2 regions of the Pseudoalteromonas sp. S2893 genome follow, and region 2 is predicted to be linked to the other one. Evidence: riboswitches for the same ligand, from Rfam matches in the RefSeq annotation. Region 2 holds a riboswitch; the other holds the start of a gene.
What was found. Region 2 has a riboswitch for cyclic di-GMP ahead of CWC04_RS17980 (hypothetical protein). Riboswitches for the same ligand answer to the same signal wherever they lie in the genome.
Positions count from the first base shown of each region.

Region 1: it holds a riboswitch for cyclic di-GMP, as region 2 does, so the genes downstream of both, CWC04_RS07605 (chitin-binding protein) here and CWC04_RS17980 (hypothetical protein) in region 2, are expected to answer to the same signal.

Region 1 covers NZ_PNCY01000012.1:56,528-60,968, reverse strand. Annotated here, with positions in the region: gene CWC04_RS07610 (efflux RND transporter permease subunit) at 1-2,102, shown strand, start outside; cyclic di-GMP riboswitch class I at 2,214-2,296, shown strand; gene CWC04_RS07605 (chitin-binding protein) at 2,392-2,958, shown strand; gene CWC04_RS07600 (S9 family peptidase) at 3,078-4,441, shown strand, end outside.
Region 2 covers NZ_PNCY01000056.1:7,728-12,168, reverse strand. Annotated here, with positions in the region: gene CWC04_RS17985 (TonB-dependent receptor plug domain-containing protein) at 1-2,316, shown strand, start outside; cyclic di-GMP riboswitch class I at 2,507-2,590, shown strand; gene CWC04_RS17980 (hypothetical protein) at 2,641-4,377, shown strand; gene CWC04_RS17975 (ferritin-like domain-containing protein) at 4,422-4,441, opposite strand, start outside.

The sequences.
Region 1 (4,441 bases), on a different contig from region 2:
TATTAGTCGCTATTATGCTTTCATTATTCTTGCGCTTTAAATTAGCGCTTTGGGTAATGATTGGCTTACCAGTGTGCTTTTTAGGCGCCATGATGCTAATGCCTTTATTTGGTATAAGCATTAATATTATTTCGTTGTTTGCTTTTATTATGGTGCTCGGGATAGTGGTAGATGACGCCATAGTAATAGGAGAGGCCGCCTATACTGAGGTTGAAAAAAGCGGAGGTGGAGTTGAAAACGTCGTCCGTGGTGCTAACCGTGTAGCAACCCCTGCTACATTTGGCGTACTAACAACCATTGCGGTGTTTGCCCCGTTTACACTTTCAAGCGGGCCAGAAAGCGCCTTTTTTTACGGTATTGCCGTAGTAGTTATGCTGTGTTTAGTATTTAGCTTAGTTGAATCAAAACTTATTTTACCGGCGCACATTGCCCACACGCACTTTTCACCTATTAAAAAAGGGGGCTGGCGCGATAGGTTTAATACCCGTTTTTTTGGCTTTGTAAATGGCCCTTATAAGCGTTTTATATCGCGTTGTGTAGATTGGCGTTGGACAGTATTGTTTGGCTTTATTGCTATGTTTTTTATAAGCATTGCGCTGATCACATCAAATAAAGTACGCACAGTACCTACTCCTAAAGTGCCGCATGATTTTCCGCAAATTCAAATAGAAATGAATGACAATGTGTCTGATTTACAAACTATTGCAGCTATTCGTGAAGTAGAAGCCATGGTGTTAAGAGTTGATGAAGAAACAGAGCGTGAATTTGGGCAAAAAATAATTCGTGATGTACTGGTATTTAACCAAGGCAGAACGGAGTCTCAGTTACTTGCGCCGTTAGTAGATGAAGACTTACGCCCTTATAACGCGTTTGAACTTTCGCGCCGCTGGCGAGAAGCCATGCCAACCATTGCCGGTATTAAATCACTCACTATTGAAGATGATGTTGGCGGCGGTGGCGGCACTGGCGAAGGCGAATTTGGTTATTTACTGTTTGGCTCTGATATAGAAACGCTTAATGCGGCAGGCCGTCGTTTTATTCAGCTATTGCAGCAACAAAAAGGCTTGTTTGATATAAGTTCAACCATTGACCCTGCTAGCAAAGAAGTGCAAATGAGCTTAAAACCTGTAGCTTACGATTTAGGGCTCGACCTTGCTAACATTGCAAATCAAGTAGGCGCTAGTTTTTATGGTGGCGAAGCGCAGCGTGTAATACGTAACGGCGAAGAAGTAAGAGTAATGGTACGCTACCCTAAACTGACTCGCGAAGCGTTTTCATCGCTAAAACACACTGTAGTTACTACACCGCAAGGGCGTGAAGTACTTTTAGGTGATGTGGTTGAATTAACCGAAACGCCGGGTATTAGCTATATTCGCCGTGAGGGCGGTTATCGTACTGTTTATGTGTACGGCAGTATTGATGAAGAAGCTATAGAGCCAGGCGAAGTGGTTTCGCAAGTAAAAGAAAACTTACTGCCACAACTTAAAGAAGAATACCCAAGTGTTAAATCAGAGCTAGGTGGCGCAATAGAAGAGCAACAAGCGCAAGCTAATGAGCAGCTGCTGTTTTTTGTAGGCGGCATGATTTTAGTTTATATATTGCTTGCTGTACCACTTAAAAGTTATGCCCAGCCGCTTATTGTTATGTCGGTTATTCCGTTTAGTTTAACGGGGGCTATTTGGGGGCACTTTTGGTTTGATTTAGACATTAGCTTAATGTCGGGCTTTGGTTTAATAGCCGCGGCCGGCGTTGTAATAAACGACTCGCTGGTAATGACCGACTACGTAAACCAAGTACGCCGAGAGGGTGTAAGCGTTAAAAACGCGGTAATAGAAGCCGGTTGTGCACGCTTTAGGGCAATATTATTAACCTCTATTACAACCTTTGCAGGGGTTCTGCCCATAATGTTTGAAACCAGCTTACAAGCTAAGTTTGTAATCCCTATGGCAGTAGCGCTAGGCTTTGCGGTAATGTTTGCAACACTAATCACCCTTATATTGGTGCCGTGCTTGTACATTATTTTAGGCGATATTGGCGGCGTATTTAAAATGGCTTTTCGAAAAGTATTTAGGCGAAAAGCCCCTATAAACCAAACCTCTTAAACTATTAAAAGCCAACTTTAACAAGTTGGCTTTTTAGTTGTTTAGGGTTATATAAAAATCTCGGTTACATTCTTTTGTTTGAATAAGCTTTGCGCACGTTTTATAATCACTTTTTTCTGTTGGCAAATTAGTCGAAAGGCTAAGACGCAAAGTTTCCGGTCTAAGGTGTAAACTACGATAGCGGGGCTGCTGCATAATTTTTATACGGTATTGCTTGCCCTCAGTGTCGTTTTTGTGTATCCATATGATATGGATAAAATTTTGTGACTCTTAAGGTGTTACTGTGTTTATGCATACGTCGTTGGCCTGTGGAAAATGGTCAACTATAGGTTGTTTAAACCATCATACTCAATTATTCATTGGGGATGTGGTTAGTGTAACCTTTTCAGACATGCAAGGAGTGCTTGTTGATTTATCGTTTGATTATAAAATCACCTCTTTAGAACAAGGTGAGCCTCATGCTTGGCCACGCTTAGTTGCTGAGTATATAAACGTGCATGTGCCACTGGTAAGTGCAGGTAGAATGACCAAGCTAGGGTTGGTTGTTGGCTATAGAGATAACGAAATATTTGCCCTAGAAAGTAGTGGTATTAACAAGGCAAAGGTTGATTTTCATTGCATTGCAAAGTGCGATACCCCCGCTAAGTACACCAACCAAGCATATGATTTTGTATACCCTAATGGGGGTGAGCAATACAACGCGGGGACTCGCGTACTGCAGCCTAAAACAGGTTATATATACCAATGTAAGGCATGGCCATTTAGCCAATTTTGCAGAACCAATAATGATAAAGACCCAAGCTTTGAACCTGGTATCGGAAAAAGCTGGGCAATGGCCTGGACTAAGGTCACTTAGCGCTTTTAAAATAAAAACCATCTTCCCATGGGTGTAATGACAAGAATAAAATTGCAGTAATTTTAAAATTTGGACTTATACCTCAAGCCCACTCTCTATGAGTGGGCTTTTTTATTTTTATGATAAACTGCCTGCATTGTTATTTTTTATACGGTTTTGTTGTGTCTTTAAGTGAATTTTCTTCTCAATCATTAGCGCGTTTTCCTGTTGCTAAAAAGCAACCTCATCAATTAACTATGCACAATAAAACGCGCACCGATAACTACTACTGGATGCGCGATGATGAGCGCGAAAACCCAGAAATACTCGCCCATTTAGCGGCCGAAAATACATACTGCGATGAGCAACTAGCCGCAATAAAACCACTTCAAAGCAGTATTTTTGAAGAACTAAAAGGGCGCATCGTAAAAGATGACAACACGGTGCCGGTTAAAGATGGCAAGTACTGGTATCACTCAGAGGTACGTGGTGACGATGAGTATTCGCGTCATTACAGAAGCACAAGTATTAACACCGATAACAAGCAGTTACTTCTTGATGTGAATGCTTTAGCTCAAAACCATGAATTTTACGAACTAGGTGAAGTCGCGCTAAGCCCATGCGAGCAATTAATGGCATACAGCGAAGACACCGAAGGGCGCAGAATTTACAGCGTACATTTTAAAAACCTGCAAACAGGTGAAATGCTCAGCGATGTTTTAAAAAACACCGAAGGGCAAATTGTTTGGGCTAACGACAATAAAACCGTATTTTACGTTAAAAAAGACTTACAAACGTTACTGGGTTTTCAGGTGTTTAGGCATGAACTAGGCACAGCGCAAAGCCAAGATGTTATGGTGTATGAAGAGCACGATAAAAGCTTTTTTATGGGCTTGGGTAAAAGCCGTGACGAGAGCCTTATTATTATAGATTTGGCCACCACCGAAACAAACGATACCTGGGTGCTTGATGCCAATAACCCGCAAGGAGAATTTAACGCATTACTACCGCGCGAAGAAGGGCATGAGTTTGATATAGATAAACACGACGATACTTATTACATAGTAACCAACTGGCAAGCTAAAAACTTCAGACTGATGACGGCAACAAGCGAAACGATTGCAGATAAAACGCAGTGGCAAGAGCACACCACGCACCGTGAGCATGTGTTGCTTGAAGGCGTAGAGATATTTGACGACTTTTTAGTATTAACTGAGCGCGAGCAAGGTCAAGCTCGCTTTGTTGTTATTAACCAAGCTCAAGAGCGCATGGCGCTTGAGTTTAGCGACCCATGTTACTATGCCGCTGTGGCGATGAACCCCGAGCCACAGGCACGCTCGGTACGTATTTATTATTCAAGCCTAACTACGCCTGGAACGTTGTACGATGTTGATTTAGCCACGGGCAAAAAAACATTGTTAAAACAGCAGCAAGTACTGGGCGGGTTTGATAGTGCACTTTATGCCTCTGAGCGCTTATTCGTGACAGCACGCGATGGCGTGCA
Region 2 (4,441 bases):
TCAAGCTCGTCAATCAGTGACGGCACTGATGCCTTACGACCTGCAACACTGCGTGGTTTAGGGCCTGACCAAACACTTGTGCTTATTAATGGTAAGCGCCGCCATCAGGCAAGTATTATTCATATCAATACCTCAGTAGGGCGTGGTACCGCAGGTACCGATATGAATGCTATTCCAGCCTCAGCTATTAAACGTATAGAAGTTTTACGAGACGGCGCAGCAGCGCAATACGGCTCAGATGCAATTGCCGGTGTAATTAATATTGTACTAAAAGATGGCAGCGAAGGCGGCAAAGCAGCGGTTAATTACGGCCAATACTCAGAGGGTGATGGCGAAACAGTAAACGTTGATTTTAATAAAGGGTTTGCCCTAGGTGATAGCGGCTACTTAAATGCAACACTTAATTACCGCGACCGCTCGCCTACTAACCGCGCAGGTTTGCACGGCTCGTGTCAGTTTTATGGCTGTACAGAGCTTAGCGACGGTACTTTACTGGCAGGCGATCCACGTGAACTGACCGCCGACAGAGACACTTTTCGTATTGGCGATGCCGACTCACAACAATTTGGCTTAACCGTTAATACAGGGTATGAGTTAGGTGGTGGTGAGCTGTATGGCTTTATTACTTATTCAACGCGCGATAACGAATCAGCAGCGTTTTTCCGTCATAATGCAAATGCGGGCGGTAACCCTGTTTTACAAGACAACGATGCAACTATCCCGTTAGGCTTTTTACCGAAAATTAATACCACAATTGATGATATTTCTTACAACTTTGGTTACAAAACCGACTTTGATAACGATGCAAGTTTAGATGTATCGTACACCTACGGTGAAAACAGCATTGATTACACAACAAGTGACACAATCAATGCCTCGTACGCTAACTTTTTACGTTACGAGCAAGGTTTAAGTGCCGCTGATATTCGCAGTACTATTCCGCGTGAAGCCTATGCCTATGGCATGGAGTTATCACTGCAAACCATTAATATAGATTTTACACAAAACTTTGATGACTACTCACTGGCTATGGGTGCAGAAATTCGTACCGATGAATACCGTATTTTAGAGGGCAGCGAATATGCTTATCGTGATTACGACACCCTTGATGGGGTAAGTATTTATAGTGGTTTAAGTGGCGGTGTAGGCTCTGAAGATGCCTCTGGCGGTACGCAAGGTTTTGGTGGTTCTTCGCCGGCATCATCGGTTGATGAGTCACGCGATGTAATTTCGTTTTACCTTGATGCAGAAACCTACCTAATTGAAGATGTCATTTTATCAGGCGCACTGCGTTACGATAATTACAAAGGCTTTGGCGACACAGTAAACTTTAAGCTTGCGGGTAACTGGGCAATTACTGATGATGTGTCACTGCGTGGTGCATTAAGCTCAGGCTTTAGAGCGCCATCAATGCAGCAATTGTATTTTAACAATATCAGCACACAATTTGTTGTGGCTGAAGACGGCTCATTAGTTGCTGAAGAAGTAGGTACATTCAGAAACGATTCAACCCTTGCACAAAGTTTAGGTATTCCAAAACTTAAAGAAGAAAAATCGCAAAACCGCAGCTTAGGTATTGTCTACAACGTTACGGATAACATTAATGTTACTGTGGATTACTACTCAATTGATATTGACGACCGCATAGTAATTAGTAACCGTTTAGGTAAAGGGCTTTCTTCAAGCCTAGATGCTGCATTAATCAGCTCAGGCGCAGGTGCAGGGCAGTTTTTCTTAAATGGTGCAGATACCGAAACTTCGGGTATTGATTTTGTAGCTACTTGGAATACCGAGGGATTAGGTGGCACGCTTGATTTTACTTTAGCAGCTAACTTTACTGAAACTGAGGTGGTATCGTTATTTACACCATCGGGCTCAGGGCTTGAAACCGTACCGGTTGAAGATGTTTTCTCTGATCAAGAAATTTCAATTATTGAAGAGTGGCAACCAGAAGATCGCATCAACTTAAGTGCGCTTTACCAGCGTGGTGATTGGACTGTAAACCTTTCACTTAACCGTTTTGGTGAATACACAGTAGAAGATGGCGGACGCCAAACCTACGGTGCAGAAATTTTAACTGACGTTAAAGTTAACTACTTCGTGACTGAAGATTTATCTGTAAATATTGGTGCAAATAACTTATTTGACGTGTACCCAGATAAAAACACCATTGGTAACTCACGCTCGGGCACAATTGTAGACTCAAATGGCAATACGATTGTAAGCAGCGATGGGGTATTTGAATACTCTCGCCGTTCAGCGCCATTTGGCTTTAATGGTGCTTATTACTACGTAGGCGCAGAATACCGTTTTTAATAAATAACACTCCCTTATGTTATTTAAGTTCAAAGGGCCGTAAGGCCCTTTTTTTGTAACTTACTAATTTCGAAGTATATTGATTTTTTACTAATGATTTATTGCTTTTTATGCTTGACATGGAGTACTAAAGGATTAGAATCCGCCGTGTTCTGATTGTTTTTCGAACATGCAGAATAAAATTTATTAACATTAATTTCGGCAAATTCACTGAAAGGTGAAGACGCAAAATCTCCGGTCTAAGGGCTTAGCCTATGATAGCGGGATCGCCTCATACAATAAATTGTATGCAGTAAAGCGTCATGCCATCTCATTGGAGATCGTATGAGTATGATGAAGATCAAATTACTACTTACCCTTTTATTAATATTTTCATTTAATATTAATATTGTTTCAGCAGATACTGCTATAAAGTTCAATGGCGCCAATAGTTTTGCTAGTTTTGATGTTTGGCAACCTTCGGGCCCGTTTAAAATAGTAGTGTGGCTTGGTGAAACTCCTAGTGACCCATCGAAGAAAACCTATCTACTTTCTAACTCTGATACAAAAGAATTTGTATTATTTAATCAGTCAAGTGTACAAATCAAGCTTGGTGATAAGTATCCCGGTATTTGGAATAAACTAAACTTCTATCAAACACGTTTTCTAGAAATTACTGTAAAAAATGGAGAGTTAATCGCTTCCGATGGGCTAAAAAGTTTTTCAGTTAAAAAAGACTTTATTGACCCTACAGATGTATCATTTAATTGGCTATTTAGAAGATCTAATAAGTTTTCCGAAGGTTCTCTCCAGGGCCTAGGGTTGATAGATCTGAATAACTTTGAGAATAGCCGCAATTTTGGGGTAAGTGCCACAGGTGAGCCACAGTTAATTTCCGCAAAGGAAGACTCATTTTTTGAATTTCACAATATTACACCTGCTGATTTAATAAGCGGTTTAGAAGTTCCTAATCCTAACGTCTCTGATGTAGATAATATTTCAGATTTAGCGGATATGATATCCACTAAATATCCAGGTAACCCAATGATTAACAAGACATCAAATACAGGCAATGAGTATGCTTGGAATGGCTATTACTGGTTACGAACTTACCTACATTTTTACAGTGTAACTAATAAGATCGAGTATTTGGATTTGGCTATTGAACTAGCGAATAAAATGCTTAGTGATACGGATATGACTCGAAATAGAAATAGCTTCTCTCCAACAAATAGTTATAAACGGGCTCCTAAACTTTTTTTAAATGAACGAGATAAAATTGCACCAGGGTGGGAGAGGTCACTTAATGATTCAAGTATAACTGTATTAACAGATGGTATGATTTTGAATGGTATTATGCGTATAGTCGATACTATTAGATCTGAAAATTTAACAGATTACTTCACTTTTGCTGATTTTTATACATCAAGTGCCCAGAGAATTGTAGATAGTCATGAAAGCTCATACAGCATAAGTAAAAACCCAGCGATCAAAGGGAGTTTTTATTATGTAAACCTTTATAATGATAATTATGGTGATTCTGGATTGTATAGTAATCCTTTAGCACATAACCATAATCTGACCATGGCAACTGCGATGTTATACTTAGACAAATGGAGTGATAGGCCTGATTTTTATAAACCCAAAATAATGAGTATTATAGATTTTTTCACAGATAACCTAGAATACCATAATGATGGTACCTGCACTTGGAACTATAACTGGGACAGACGCGGAGAATCACATGAAAGATATGAAGATATTAATCATGGTCATATTGATGTCGGTTTTTTTGTTGTTGCAGAGCGAGAAGAGTATTTTAACAACTTAGATATCATGAAGTGCTTAGCAAAAACTGCCGTTGAACGGATTGCTATTGGCCCAGGACCTATACCACAATTTGTAACTGGCGAAGGTATAAGTCAAAAAGGTGAACAAATTGCATTTTCTTATGACTGGCGTGAATTATCTAAATTTGAGCCTTCAATTATAAGTCGTTCTAATAATATTATGAGACATGCAGTAGCTAGTCCCACTTGGTTTAGACAATACGCGGCTCTAGCTATGACCTTAGAAAATTAAATTTAAAATGGCTTAGTTACAACATAACTAAGCCATTTTGAGACCTAATGCTTTTGCATACGGC